2 regions of the Mesorhizobium sp. M1A.F.Ca.ET.072.01.1.1 genome follow, and region 1 is predicted to be linked to the other one. Evidence: predicted binding sites of a transcription regulator. Region 1 holds the regulator's gene; the other holds the start of a gene.

Region 1 (7,487 bases):
CGATCCTCATCATCATGGCGAGCGTCGACGACGCCTTGGCCAGTGAATTGGAAGCCACGGCCTTCGATCTCGGCATGGACGCGCTGGTCGAGGTGCATGACGGACAGGAGATGGAACGCGCGCTTCGCCTCTCGTCGCGGCTGATCGGCATCAACAACCGCGATTTGAGAACCTTCGAAACCAGTCTCGACGTTTCCGAGCGGCTTGCCGCCATGGTCCCGGCCGACCGGCTGCTGGTCAGCGAGAGCGGCATCCTCACCCATCAGGACTGCCGCCGGCTGGAAAAGAGCAAGATCGGCACCTTCCTGGTTGGCGAAAGCCTGATGCGGCAGCCCGACGTGGCCGCCGCGACCGCCCTTCTGCTGACGGGCAAGGCGCCGGCCGAGGCCGTTTGAGGATGCCTGCGCTTACGCATCTCGGCGCCAAGGGCGAAGCCAACATGGTCGATGTCGGCGGCAAGGCCGAGACGACGCGCACGGCCATCGCCGAAGGGTATGTCACCATGCAGCCGGAAACGCTGGAGATGATCCTGGCCGGCGACGCCAAGAAAGGCGACGTGCTTGGCACGGCGCGCCTCGCCGGCATCATGGCGGCCAAGAAGACGCATGAGCTCATCCCGCTTTGCCATCCCCTCCTTCTGACCAAGGTTGCCGTCGAGATCGAGCCCGATCACGCGCTTCCCGGCCTGAGGGTCACCGCGCTTGCCAGGGTTACCGGCAAGACCGGGGTCGAAATGGAGGCGCTGACCGCGGCGTCGGTTGCCTGCCTCACCATCTACGACATGGCCAAGGCAGCGGACCGCGCCATGGCAATTTCCGGCATCAGGCTGGTCGAGAAGACCGGCGGCAAGTCGGGCGACTACAAGGCAGGTCCTTAGCATGGCTTTGCTTCCGGTCGCCGAGGCGCTCCAACGCCTGTTGGACGGCGCGACCGCGCTGCCAGGCGAAAGCGTGCCGCTGGCCGACGCGGCCGGCCGGGTCCTGGCCGACCCCGTGGTGGCTCTGCGCACCCAGCCGCCCTTCAATGCGTCGGCGATGGACGGCTACGCCGTACGGGCCGCCGACGTAGCCTCGGCGCCGGCCCGGCTCTCCGTGATCGGCATGGCCCCCGCCGGGCGTGGCTTCACCGGCTCTGTCGGCAAGGGCGAGGCCGTGCGCATCTTCACCGGCGCGCCGCTCCCCGAAGGCGCCGATACCATCGTTATCCAGGAGAATGTCCGCGATCTCGGCGGCGGCGGCATCGAAGTGACCGAGCCGACCGCGGAGGGACGAAACGTCCGTCGCCGCGGCCTCGACTTCTGCGAGGGCGACCTGCTCCTCGAAAAAGGCCGCCAGCTCGATCCGGCGGCGCTTTCGCTGGCGGCATCGGCCAACCATCCGAGTCTCAACGTGGTGCGGCAGCCGCTGCTCGCCATCATCGCCACCGGCGACGAATTGCTGCCGCCGGGCAGCGCGCTCGGCCCCGACCAGATCATCTCGTCGAATGCCTATGGCGTCACAGCTACGGCCCAGTCGGTCGGCGCGCGCGCGCTCGACCTCGGCATCGCCGCCGACCGCAAGGACGCGATTGCGGCCCTGGTCAAGAAGGCGGTCAAGGCCGGCGCCGACGTCATCGTCACGCTTGGCGGCGCCTCCGTCGGCGACCACGACTTGATCCATGACGTGCTGACCGGCGAAGGCATGCAGCTTGACTTCTGGAAGATCGCCATGCGTCCCGGCAAGCCGCTGATGTTTGGCCGGCTCGGCGACATTCGCTGCATCGGCCTGCCCGGCAATCCGGTCGCAAGCCTGGTCTGCTCGCAGCTGTTCCTGAAGCCGCTTCTGGCGCGGCTGGGCGGCCGGTCCTGCCGGCAGGAAATCCGCACGGCCCGGTTAGGCGTCGCAATGCACGCCAACGATCTCAGGCAGGACTATGTGCGCGCCGTGGTCCGCGAAGATGCGGGGGCGTTGATCGCAACACCGTTCGGCATCCAGGATTCCTCGATGTTGAGGTTGCTCGCCGATGCCAATGGCCTGATCGTGCGCCCACCCTTCGCACCGGCGGCTGAAGCCGGCGAGGAGTGCAGCGTTCTGATGTTACGCTGAACAAAACGTCAACACATTCACTAAACTTTAAACGGTTGCGGAACACAACTGGAACAGATAGTGTTTGTTCTGGGTTTGTTTTTCGATTCTGGTTTCAGAACCCATGGGGGCCGCCATGCTGACGCGCAAACAACATGAACTGCTGATGTTCATCCATGAACGGCTCAAGGAAAGTGGCATTCCGCCGTCTTTCGACGAGATGAAGGAAGCGCTCGACCTTGCCTCGAAATCGGGCATCCACCGCCTGATCACGGCGCTGGAGGAGCGCGGTTTCATTCGCCGGCTGCCGAACCGGGCGCGTGCCCTCGAAGTGTTGCGCCTGCCTGACTCGATCGCGCCCGGCCTCAATGCGGCGAAGAAATTCTCGCCGAGCGTCATCCAGGGTGGCCAAGGCAATCTCGGCCGCCAGATCAAACCGGCGGCGCCCGCCCGCACGCCGACGCCCAGCAATGACGACGACGCCGTTTCAGCCGTCTCCATCCCGGTGATGGGTCGCATTGCCGCCGGCGTGCCGATCGACGCCATCCAGCACCAGACGCATTCGATCACAGTGCCGCCGGACATGATCGCGGGCGGCGAGCACTACGCGCTCGAGGTCAAAGGCGACTCGATGATCGAGGCCGGCATCTTCGATGGTGATACGGTCATCATCCGCAACGCCAGCACTGCGAGCCCCGGGGAGATCGTCGTGGCGCTGGTCGACGACGAGGAGGCGACGCTGAAGCGCTTCCGCCGCAAGGGCGCCTCCATCGCGCTCGAGGCTGCCAATCCGGCCTATGAGACCCGCATCTTTGGTCCCGATCGCGTCAAGGTTCAAGGCAAGCTGGTGGGGCTCATCCGCCGCTACTGAGGGGGCTGCGGCTTGGCTTCCGGCTTCTCGGGCTTCTTGTAAGGCGCTAACCCCCTCGCCTCACGCGAGTAGCGCCGCTGTTCGTGCCAAGGGCGGTACGGTTTTTCGACGGCGTATTGAATGGATGCTCGCGCCGTCGCCGATTGCGGATCGAAGAAGACGGCGGCACTGCCGTCGCGCGCGAGCTGCCGCTTGGTGACGACGAGGATACGTGGATCGCGGCAGGGATTGTAGGCCGTGGCGTCGTTGATGACGATGAGGTCTGCAAAGTCGCAGGCAGGTCGGGAAGCTTCGCGGTTCTCGGCGAGCGCGACGATCGCGCCCGATGGATGCCGGCCAATGCAGAGATCGCCCGTGCAGTAAAAGGGCGATCCAGGCGGCAAGTCGACGGGATCGGCTATGTCCAGCGTGCCCTTGGCGAATGTCTCCGGCGGCACGATCGTTTCGGCCTTGAGCGCGCGTTTCCAGTTATCGGTGGTGAACTCGTTGGAGCGGGCACGATTGACGGCGAGTTCGCCGCCGCCGATCGGCATCGCCACCAGATGCGCGTCCTCCGAGATCAGCAGGTCCGGCGTGCGCACCTGCGGGATGATCATGACGGCCGCGACTGCCAAAGGAATTGCGGCCAGCCTCAGCCAGGTAGTCGCCATCGTGGCGATGACGAGCGCGATCGTCGCCAGCAGCACCGAATGGATCGAGATCAGGCCCACGGCATCGACCGGCGACCACTCCGAAAGCCACGCCGAGATCGCGATCATCGCCGTCAGGCCCTTGCCCATCAAATAGAGGAAGGGCCCGTCGAAGCCGAACGGCATCATGACCGCGCTGGCGACGGCGAGAAACATCACGACCGTGACGATCGGCATGATCGCGAGATTGGCCAGCAGGCTGAGCGGCGAGACGCGCTGGAAATGCCAGATGGCAAACAGCGCTGTGGCACTTCCGGCAATGATCGACGTCATTGCGGCGCCACCTGCTCCGACTGCCAGTTTATGCGACATGAACCGCAGGAACGAACGCTTTGCCGGCGGCGCTCTCACCTTGCCGGCGCGGTAGTCGGACCAGCCGGCATAGGCGCCGACAAGAGCGGCGGTTGCCGCGAACGACATCTGAAAGCTCGGGCCAACCACTTCATGCGGCGACACCAGAATGACGGCGATGGCCGAGATCGCCAAGTTGCGCATCGTCAGCGCGGCGCGGTCAAAAAGCACGGCGATCAGCATGACGGCCAGCATGATGAAGCTTCGCTCGGCGGCGACCACCACGCCGGAGATGACGAGATAGGCGGCGATCGACATAAGCGCGATTGCCGCGGCATGTTTCTTCACCGGCCGGCGTGACGAAAAATCCGGGAACAGCGCAAAGGCGCCGCGCAGCAGAAGCATGACCGTGCCGGCGACCAGCGCCATGTGCAGGCCCGAAATCGAGATGATGTGATAGATGCCGGTCCGCCGCATCGCCTCGTTGATGTCCTCCGGAATGCCGGCGCGCACGCCGACGATCAGTGCGGCGGCAATTTCGCCTTCGGGTCCGCCGACGGTGCTTCTGATGTGGTCGGCAATGTTTTCGCGCGCGTTCTCGATGGCCGAGGCGATGCTCGTCTGAGCGATCGGGTCCGTTGGCGAAATGACTTTCGGGTCGCCGAGGAAAAATCCGCTGCCGCCGATGCCGGAAAAATAGCTGTCGAAGGAAAAATCATAGCTTTCGGGACGGACCGGCCCGGTCGGCGGCAGGAGCCGTGCGTAACCCGTAACCAGCGATCCGGCCTTCATGCCGGCCGGGATCCTGCGTGCCGAGAGCCTGACGCGATCCGGCGCGTAGCGCAGCTTTGGATGCGCTGTCGAGACGAGATCGATGGTCAGCCTGACGCGGCCATTGGCCATTTCCTCGGCGACGGCGACGCGGCCTGTCAGCCGCGTCTGGATTTCGGAGCCGAGCATCGGTGTTGCGGCGCGCCAGGTCTCGACCTTCGCGGCGACGAAGCCCAGCGCGCAAAACAGAGCCGCCATAAAGACCAGGTGTGTCTTCAGCCAGGGACGCGAAACGGCCGCGCATAGAGCCATCAGCGCCACCGCCGCCAGCGGTCGGTAAAGATCCGGCTCGGCGCTCAAGGAATAATAGAGTATCACGCCGGCGGCCAGGAACACCGGCACCAGCAGGAAGCCGATGCCGCGGTCGAGCTCGGTGGAGGCTGCCTCGGCCACACCCCGGCGAAACGCGGAAAACGAGGCACGGCGGAACCGCCTGCGGATTAAGTCGATGGCTGCCGGCGGACGAGCTTGTAGCGAAGCATCGCCGTCCGGCGGCAAAATTTCGGCGGCCGGACGCGGCACTGGAACCAAAACCGGTACAGCCTCGGCAGGCACGGTGGCGGCAAACAGCAGGCGCTCGCTCACGCCAGCCGTCGTCTCCTCGCCCTCCTCCGCACCCCGGCCACGTCCAGCCATCGGGTCTGCCCCTTGCGCCCCAGACCTCCTATGCTACATGAACGCCCACCGCGCGAAAGTCCGCGCAAACATGCCCGCTTCAGTGCTTCTTCCGAGAGTTCCATGTCCGACAAGGTCGTCACCCGCTTTGCCCCCTCGCCCACCGGCTATTTGCACATCGGCGGCGCGCGCACGGCGCTGTTCAACTGGCTCTACGCCAGGCACACGGGCGGCACGATGCTGCTGCGCATCGAGGACACCGACCGCGAGCGCTCCACCGAAGCGGCGACGGCCGCTATCCTGGACGGGCTGACCTGGCTCGGCCTCTCATGGGACGGCGAGGCCGTGTCGCAGTTCGAGCGCGCGCCGCGCCACCGTGAGGTGGCAGAGGAGCTCGTACGGCTGGGCAAGGCCTATTTCAGCTATGAGACGCCTGCCGAGCTGGAGGCGATGCGCGAGGCGGCGCGGGCCAAGGGGCTGCCGCCGCGCTACAATGGCCAGTGGCGCGACCGCGAGCCCTCCGAGGCCCCTCCCGGCGTCAAGGGCGCCATCCGCATCAAGGCGCCGACCGAAGGAGAGACCGTCGTGCACGACCGCGTGCAGGGCGAGGTGCGATTCCCGAACAAGGACCTCGACGACTTCATCATCCTGCGCTCGGACGGCAACCCGACCTACATGCATGCCGTCGTCGTCGACGATCACGATATGGGCGTCACCCACATCATCCGCGGCGACGATCACCTGACCAACGCCGCGCGCCAGACCGTAATCTATAACGCCATGGGCTGGACCGTGCCGTCGATGTCGCACATCCCGCTGATCCATGGTGCCGACGGCGCCAAGCTGTCGAAGCGCCACGGCGCGCTCGGCATCGAGGCTTATCGCGCCATGGGCTATCTGCCGGAGGCCCTGCTCAACTATCTGGCCAGGCTCGGCTGGAGCCACGGCGACGACGAGGTGATGTCGATCAAGGATATGATCTCCTGGTTCGACATCGGCGACGTCAACAAGGGCGCCGCCCGGTTCGACTTCGCCAAGCTCGAGGCGCTGAACGGCGTCCATATGCGCAAGATGGACGACAAGGCGCTCTTTGATGTTCTCGTAGCCACCCTGCCCTATCTCGAGGGTGGCCCGGCGCTCGCGGCCAAGCTCGACGACAGGCGCAAGGCACAGCTGCTTGCCGCCATGCCGGGCCTCAAGGAGCGGGCAAAGACGTTGGTCGAGCTTGTCGATGGAGCCGGCTTCCTGTTCGCCGAGCGGCCCTTGCGGCTCGACGAAAAGGCTGCGGGGTTGCTTGGCAGCGACGCCCGCGCCATTTTGCGCGGCGCCCATGCCGCGCTCGCCGCGATCTCCAGCCAATGGAGCGCCGCGACCGCGGAAGCCGCTATTCGCGATTTTGCGCAGGCAGGCGGCCATAAGCTCGGCGCCGTGGCTCAACCGCTGAGAGCCGCGCTCACCGGCCGCAGCACCTCGCCCGGCGTGTTCGATGTGCTCGCTGTGCTCGGCCGTGAGGAGAGCCTGGCGCGGGTTGCGGATCAAATCGATTAGGAGCGAACTGGCCCAAGAAGATTGGCATTGAAAGGTGTGTTTCGCAGTGCAACATTAGGCCTTGGCCCAATCTGGCACGCACCTCCTAAAATGCGGTGGCAAGTTCGCGCATTCCGGTGATTTCGACGTGTCGTTTGCAGGAATTGCCTTGCCGGCATGAGAAAACATAAAGGAGTTTGCAATGAGCGAAGCTGCGACAAAACTGGAATCGGGCGGCAAGGCGCGCGAGTCGACCGCAAGGCTCGAGCTCGCCGGCAAGACGCATGAATTCAAGGTGCGAAGCGGCTCGACCGGGCCCGACGTCATCGACATCGGCGCGCTGTACAGCACCACCGGGGCCTTCACCTACGATCCCGGTTTCACCTCGACGGCAAGCTGCGAGTCGGCGATCACCTTCATCGACGGCGACGCCGGCATCCTGCTGCATCGCGGCTACCCGATCGACCAGCTCGCCGAGCACGGCGACTTCCTCGAGGTCTGTTATCTCCTACTCTACGGCGAATTGCCGACCAAGGCGCAGAAGGACGACTTCGACTATCGCGTGACGCGCCACACCATGGTGCATGAGCAGATGTCGCG
Region 2 (7,487 bases), on a different contig from region 1:
CGTAGACGTCGGGCAGGAAGTGCATCTCGATCTTGATGACGCCGTCGCCCTGGCACGCCTCGCAGCGGCCGCCCTTGACGTTGAAGGAGAAACGGCCCGGCTGATAGCCGCGCGCCTTAGCCTCCGGCAGACCGGCGAACCAATCGCGGATCGGCGTGAAGGCGCCGGTATAAGTGGCGGGGTTGGAGCGTGGCGTGCGGCCGATCGGCGACTGGTCGATATCGATGACCTTGTCGAGGAACTCCAGGCCTTCGATGCGATCATGCTCGGCCGGATGCTCGCGCGAGCCCATGATGCGGCGTGAGGCCGCCTTGAACAGCGTCTCGATCAGGAAGGTCGACTTGCCGCCGCCGGAGACGCCGGTGACGCAGGTGAAAGTGCCGAGCGGGATCTCCGCCGTGACGTTCTTCAAATTGTTGCCGCGCGCGCCGATGACCTTGATACGCCGGTTCTTTTTCGCCTCGCGGCGCACCGCCGGCGTCGCGACCTCGAGCTCGCCCGACAAATACTTGCCGGTGATCGAGGCGGGCGTCGCCATGATCTGCTGCGGCGTGCCTTGCGCGATGATCTCACCGCCATGGATGCCGGCGGCGGGGCCGATATCGACGACATAGTCGGCATGCAGGATGGCGTCCTCGTCATGCTCGACGACGATCACCGTGTTGCCGATGTCGCGCAGGTGCTTCAGCGTATCGAGCAGGCGCGCATTGTCGCGTTGGTGCAGACCGATAGACGGCTCGTCCAGCACGTAGAGCACGCCCGTCAAGCCGGAGCCGATCTGCGAAGCCAAACGAATGCGCTGGCTCTCGCCGCCCGACAGCGTGCCGGAATTGCGCGACAACGTCAGATAGTCGAGGCCGACATCGTTCAAGAAACGCAGGCGCTCGCGGATTTCCTTCAGCACCCGGACGGCGATCTCATTCTGCTTCTCGTTGAGCTGCGCCGGCAGATCGGTGAACCACCGGTCGGCCTTGCGGATCGACAGCTCCGTGACCTCGCCGATGTGCCTGCCGGCGATCTTGACCGAGAGCGCTTCCGGCTTCAGCCGGTAGCCGTTGCAGGCGGGGCAGGGGGTGGCCGACATGAAGCGCTCGATCTCCTCGCGCATCCAGGCCGATTCCGTTTCCTTCCAGCGCCGGTCGAGGTTGGGGATGACGCCCTCGAAAGTCTTGATCGTTTTGTAGGAGCGCAGGCCGTCGTCATACTGGAAGGTGATCTCGCGCTCGCCCGTGCCGTGCAGCACCGCCTGCTGCGCCTCGGCGCTCAGATCCTTGAACTTGTCGCCGAGCTTGAAGCCATAGGCCTTGCCCAAGGCCTCAAGCGTCTGCGCGTAATAGGGCGAGGTCGATTTCGCCCACGGGCTGATGGCGCCGTCGCGCAGCGAGACATTCTCGTCCGGCACAATGAGGTTGGCGTCGATGGCGCGCTGGCTGCCGAGGCCGTCGCAGGTCGGGCAGGCGCCGAACGGATTGTTGAAGGAGAACAGCCTGGGCTCGATCTCGGGAATGGTGAAGCCGGACACCGGGCAGGCGAATTTTTCCGAGAACATGATGCGCTCATGCGTCTCGTTCTTCGACTTGTTGACCGAGTCCTCGCCCGTCTGGCTGGCGTCGAGCGGCTTGTCGGCGAACTCGGCCACCACAAGCCCGTCGGCGAGCTTCAGCGCCGTCTCCATCGAATCCGCAAGCCGCGTCGCCAGATCGCCGCGAACGACGATACGGTCGACGACCACGTCGATGTCGTGCTTATATTTCTTGTCCAGCGCCGGCACGTCGGCGATCTCGTAGAAAACGCCGTCAACCTTGACGCGCTGGAAACCCTTCTTCTGCAGCTCCAGAAGTTCCTTGCGGTATTCGCCCTTGCGGCCGCGCACGATCGGCGCCAGCAGGTAGAGACGCGTGCCCTCGTCCAGCGCCAGCACGCGGTCAACCATCTGGCTGACCGTCTGGCTTTCGATCGGCAGGCCGGTGGCCGGCGAATAGGGAATGCCGACGCGGGCGAAGAGCAGGCGCATATAGTCGTAGATTTCGGTGACGGTGCCGACTGTCGAGCGCGGGTTGCGCGACGTCGTCTTCTGCTCGATCGAGATGGCGGGAGACAAGCCGTCGATCTGGTCGACATCCGGCTTCTGCATCATTTCCAGGAACTGGCGGGCATAGGCCGAAAGGCTTTCGACATAGCGACGCTGACCCTCGGCATAGATGGTGTCGAAGGCAAGCGACGACTTGCCGGATCCCGACAGGCCGGTCATGACGATCAGGCTGTCGCGCGGCAGGTCGAGATCGACATTCTTGAGATTGTGTTCGCGCGCGCCGCGAATGGAAAGATATTTTTGGTCGGCCATCGCCGGTCGCCGCCTCAGGTCTGGAATTTGCTGGATTGGCGGGTTTGTCCCGGCCATCCCCTATGTAGGTAATCTCGTCGCCGCGTCGAGAGACGCCACAATCTCGACCAAAGCGTTTAACCGCCTTTCGCGCGAGCGGGCAAGCGGAAAGAACAAAGGCCGAACACCCTCCTGACAAAGCGCTGTGGAAACAGCGGCTGCAAAAACCGTCGCGACCGATCAGTCGAAGGCATTCGACTTACCTGGACGTAACCTCCGATCGATCACATTTTTCTGTAACCGGCTCTTCAACGGTTGACGTCTCGGACCCATGGGGGCAGTCTCAAAGGCGTCAACGAAGCCGGCCGTCTGTCGATGGCCTCGTCACCCAGAGGTGGCCTGCGAGACGCCGCAGGCTTCAGCGATTTGCGCTTCGGACGACATTGCCACAACGGACCAGGAGCGGAGCATGACGCCACCGGACAGTCCCTTGAGGCTCCACGAAGCGATGGAGCCGCGGCGGGCATAGTGCCAGGGTAGGCGTGAGCGCCTCCCGAAAAACGTGACCTGCCGATTCCTACAATCAGAGACCATAGTCGGATCGTCGGCTGAAAGCCGCGTTGCATCCGAAACAGAACGCCGGCAGTCCACTCCCGGCTAAAATTGGGTTTCAGATCCATGAAAGCCCCGTCCACCTGCGGAAGCAGTGGCGGGGCTTGCATTTTGCGAGCCGGAGGTCCGTCGCTGGCGTCGGCAATGCGGGGTAAGCTTCAGTGGTTGGGAGGCCTGATGCCACCCGTTGCCATGTCGATGGTTATGCTGCCCGAAATCCTGACATCGGTGTCGCCGATCTTGAACGTGCCGTTGCTGCCGGCTGGCAGTGCGTCGTCAGGCTCGGGCTGCGGCGCGGGCTTGGCGATGCGGTAGTCGCTGCTCACGCCGGGCAGTTTTTGTGTCGAATTGTCGTCTGCAAAAGCGGCGGTGCCGACCGCAAGCACGCCGGCGACTGCGACAACGGCAAAACCCAGATTCGTCAAGGAACGCGCTCGGATCATGCGCGAACTATAGAGGCGCGCCGAAGGCGAGGCCAGACGCGCCGCAATCAATTTGCCGCGCGGTCAGGCCGCCTTCTTGCGCGTGTCGTAGACATGGTCGACGAGGCCCCAGGCCTTCGCTTCCTCGGCGGTCATGAAATAGTCGCGGTCGAGCGTGCGCTCGACCTCGTCATAGGTCCGGCCGCAATGCTTGGCGTAAAGTTCCGTCATGTGGCGCTTGGTGCGCAGGATGTCCTCGGCGTGGCGCTGGATGTCGGAGGCCTGGCCCTGGAAGCCGCCGAGCGGCTGATGCAGCACGATCCTGGTGTTGGGCAGCGCGATGCGCCGACCGGGCGAGCCTGCCATCAACAGGAATGAACCCATCGAGGCGGCAAAGCCCATGCACACCGTCGACACCGGGCAGGAGATGTACTGCATGGTGTCGTAGATGGCGAAGCCGCTGGTCACCACGCCGCCCGGCGAGTTGATGTAGATCGATATCTCCTTGTCGGGATGGTCCGATTCCAGCGACAGGAGCTGCGCGCAGACCAGCGCCGACACGCCGTCATTGATCTCGCCGTTGATGAAAACGATGCGTTCGCGCAGCAGCCGCGAGAAAATGTCGAAGGCGCGTTCGCCGCGGCTCGACTGCTCGATCACCATCGGCACGAGATTGGCAAAGGCGCTCATCGCAGATCTCCTCGGTTCTTTGGTCAAGCCGCGCGCAGCATCATGCTTGGCGCGTTGGCGGCAGCTGGGCTCTTGCGCGCGTGGAGCGAAATCCCGCAGCCGGCGCCGGAAACGGCGACGACAGGTTGCGCGACCGTCGCGAAACCATCATGGACGATGCTGAGATGCGTGCCGCCGGAAACCGTGCGCGCGAGCGTGAAGGTGACAATGCTGTCGAAGATGGGACCGTCGAATGCCGGTAGCCGGTCGGCAGCGTCCACGCCCGGTCGCTCGCGCCAGGAATAGCGCAGCAGCTTGCCGGGCTCGGCCTCGAGCACTTCGCACTCGATCGGCGCGTTTGGTCCGGCAAAGGCAAAGCGCTCGCCGATCGCTGGCTTGATGTCGTTGGGCATCAGCCAGGCGGCGAGCAGTTCCGGCTCGGTGAGCGCCCGCCAGACTTTTTCCGGCGGATCGGGAAGCTCGCATTCGAAGCTGAGCGGCGCGTTGGCCGCTGCCGGGTGTTTGGTAGTCGTCATTGGTCCATTTCCTTTAGAACCCGCTTCAAACGCTCGATGCGCTCCGGCCAGAAGGCGCGGTAGCGTTCGATCCAGCCGAGCAAGGGATCGAGCCCTTGAGGGTCGGCGCGGTAATAGGCGTTGCGACCGGCGCGCCTCTCGATCACCAGTCCGGCGCCGCGCAGCACGGCAAGATGCTGCGAGACGGCCGGCTGCGACACGCTCACGCCGGCGCGCAGCTCGGACACCGTCAATTCGCCGGCCGCGAGCCGCTCGTAGACGGCGCGGCGTGTCGGATCGGCCAGGGCCCGGAAAATCTCTGCTTCGATCATGCGCAAAGCATAAGTCGATACTTATTGGTTTGGCAAGCGCCGTTTTAGGCCGTCCAGCGTCTCACCGGCTCCGCCGCTCCGTCGAAGCTTGCCTCGAAGATTGGCGATGCGAGCACGGCATGGATGTGAAGCGTGCCGGAAGCCACGTTTCGAAAGCCATGCTTGCGGTGCGCGGGAATGATCAGGGACTGCCCGGCGGCAAGCACGGCCCGTCGGTCGTCGACCCACATTTCGGCTTCGCCGGTAATCACCGTCAGTACTTCCTCGACTTTATGCGCATGCGTTGGTGCGCCGGAACCCGGTCCGACCCACTGCTCGAATATGCAAAGGCCAGCCGCGCCATTGGCGGCGGCAACATGCATGCGGGTTTCGATCCCGGCGCGCCACGTTTCGCGCGGCTGATCCTCATGCGAAACAATGTTCATTCCGATGTTCCCCTTTGTTTCCTGCCCAGGAATCCTACCTGTTGCTGACATTCCTTGACAGAAACAGCGGTCAAGACTAGAACGAATAGAGAACAAAAACCTTGTGGGAAAAGCCAGCCTTCACGGGCATGGGCGAACCACAGGCTGTAAGGTGAGCGACTTAAAATTTGTTTCGGATGAGCGCGGAGAAGTATGATGGCGGGTAGCGTCAACAAGGTCATTCTGGTCGGCAATCTCGGGGCGGACCCTGAAATCCGCCGCCTGAATTCGGGCGACCCGGTCGTCAACATCCGCATCGCCACGTCGGAAAGCTGGCGCGACAAGAATTCCGGGGAGCGCAAGGAAAAGACGGAGTGGCACAATGTGGTCATCTTCAACGACCAGCTCGCCAAGGTGGCGGAGCAGTATTTGAAGAAGGGCATGAAGGTCTATGTCGAGGGCCAGCTGCAGACGCGCAAATGGCAGGACCAGACCGGCAACGATCGCTACACGACCGAGGTCGTACTGCAGAAATTCCGTGGCGAGCTGCAGATGCTCGACGCGCGCGGCGAAGGCGGCGGTCAAGTCGGCAGTTATGCCGGCGGCGGCAACAGCCGGGGTTCCGATTTCGGCCAGTCGGGCCCGAACGAAGGCTTCAGCCGTGGCGGCGGTGGCGGTTCCAGGGGCGGTGGCGGTGGTTCGTCGCGCGAGCTGGATGACGAGATTCCGTTCTGAAGGTCTCGCAATCGTCGTTTGAGGGGAAGGCGCGATGTCGCTCGGACCGTTGCTGACAGCGCCTCCTCCCATTCCATGGCACGCGTTCGCCGCCTTCGCCGCGCTGGCGATAGGCGGGGCGCAACTGGCATTGCCGAAAGGCACGACACGCCACCGCGTCTTGGGCTATGCCTGGGCCGCGCTGATGCTGGTCGTCGCCGTCTCAAGCTTCTGGATCCAGCAGATACGCCTGATCGGGCCGTTCAGCCCGATCCACATCCTGTCGATCCTGGTGGTTGTCACCGCCCCGCTGGCGGTCTGGTATGCGCACACCCATAAAGTGGCCGCGCATCGCAGCGCCATGATCAAGCTCTACCTATTCGCGCTGATCGGCGCCGGCATCTTCACGTTGCTGCCCGGCCGCATCATGCACACGGTCGTATTCGGCCAATAAACAATTTCCAGCGAAAGTGCGTCGCGGTTTTCCGTCCGGAATTGCCTATAGTTGATAGTTGCGGCGATAGTCCGCTTGCAAAGCAGCGTCTAAGGAAGATCATCGTGAAAGCACGCGTCAAATGGGTTGAGGAACGCACCTTTGTCGGCGAGTCCGGCAGCGGTCACAAAGTCGTGCTGGGCACGGCGCATGGGCCGGAAGGCCGGACGCCAGGGCCGAGCCCAATGGAGCTGGTGCTGATCGGCACCGGCGGTTGCTCGGCCTACGACGTGGTCCACATCCTCGAAAAAGGTCGCGAGGCGGTCGAGGACTGCGTGGTCGAGCTGGACGCAGATCGTGCCGAGACGGAACCGCGCGTCTTCACCCGCATTCACATGCATTTCATCGTCAAGGGTCGCGCGCTGTCGCGCGACAAGGTGAAAAGGGCGATCGATCTGTCGATTGAGAAATACTGCTCGGCCACCGCCATGATGGCCAAGACGGCGGCCGTCACGCATGATTTCGAGGTGGTCGATACAGCAGTGAAATAAGGCAGTAGGGATGCTGCTCAGGCAGCCATCAGCGCCCTCACGCCGTCGGCGACGAACTGCACCGCAAGCGCCGCCAGGATGACGCCGAGCAGCCTCGTCAGGATCGAGCGGCCAGTCTGGCCGAGGATGCGGTCGATGCGCTCTGCCAGCACGAACACCAGAAAGGTGAGCACAAGACAGATCGCGATGATGCCGACCAGCGCCGCTTGCGCGGCAAAGCCCTCGAAGTGTCCTGACAGCAGCACTGTCGCCGATATCGCGCCGGGACCGGCGATCAGCGGGATCGCCAGCGGAAAGGCGGCGATGTTGTGGATCATGTCCTTGGTGATGGCGACGTCGCCGATCTTCTCCTTGCGGTCCTGACGGCGCTCGAACACCATTTCGAAGGCGATGAAGAAAAGCAGGAAGCCGCCGGCGACGCGGAAGGCCGGCAGCGTGATGCCGAACACCGACAGGATCGACGCGCCGGCTACGGCGAACAACGCCATCACCAGAAAGCCGATCACCGAAGC

Evidence for each region. Region 1 encodes LexA, which represses DNA repair genes until DNA is damaged. Its sites were predicted from a motif close to TGTTCNNNNTGTGTTCNG; they were not measured.
Region 2: a site for LexA is predicted at 5,376-5,393, ahead of EOA32_RS27985 (single-stranded DNA-binding protein). Genes of this name have one in related genera too.

What each region holds. Positions count from the first base shown of each region.
Region 1 covers NZ_RZSF01000054.1:17,940-25,426, forward strand. Annotated here, with positions in the region: gene trpC (indole-3-glycerol phosphate synthase TrpC) at 1-395, shown strand, start outside; gene moaC (cyclic pyranopterin monophosphate synthase MoaC) at 398-877, shown strand; gene glp (gephyrin-like molybdotransferase Glp) at 879-2,084, shown strand; gene lexA (transcriptional repressor LexA) at 2,200-2,934, shown strand; gene EOA32_RS10810 (ComEC/Rec2 family competence protein) at 2,928-5,381, opposite strand; gene gltX (glutamate--tRNA ligase) at 5,484-6,908, shown strand; gene gltA (citrate synthase) at 7,090-7,487, shown strand, end outside.
Region 2 covers NZ_RZSF01000271.1:196-7,682, reverse strand. Annotated here, with positions in the region: gene uvrA (excinuclease ABC subunit UvrA) at 1-2,344, opposite strand, end outside; gene EOA32_RS28010 (hypothetical protein) at 3,094-3,360, opposite strand; gene EOA32_RS28005 (ATP-dependent Clp protease proteolytic subunit) at 3,442-4,047, opposite strand; gene EOA32_RS28000 (SRPBCC domain-containing protein) at 4,071-4,562, opposite strand; gene EOA32_RS27995 (metalloregulator ArsR/SmtB family transcription factor) at 4,559-4,873, opposite strand; gene EOA32_RS27990 (cupin domain-containing protein) at 4,918-5,298, opposite strand; gene EOA32_RS27985 (single-stranded DNA-binding protein) at 5,494-6,012, shown strand; gene EOA32_RS27980 (DUF2306 domain-containing protein) at 6,047-6,445, shown strand; gene EOA32_RS27975 (OsmC family protein) at 6,550-6,975, shown strand; gene EOA32_RS27970 (MarC family protein) at 6,993-7,487, opposite strand, start outside.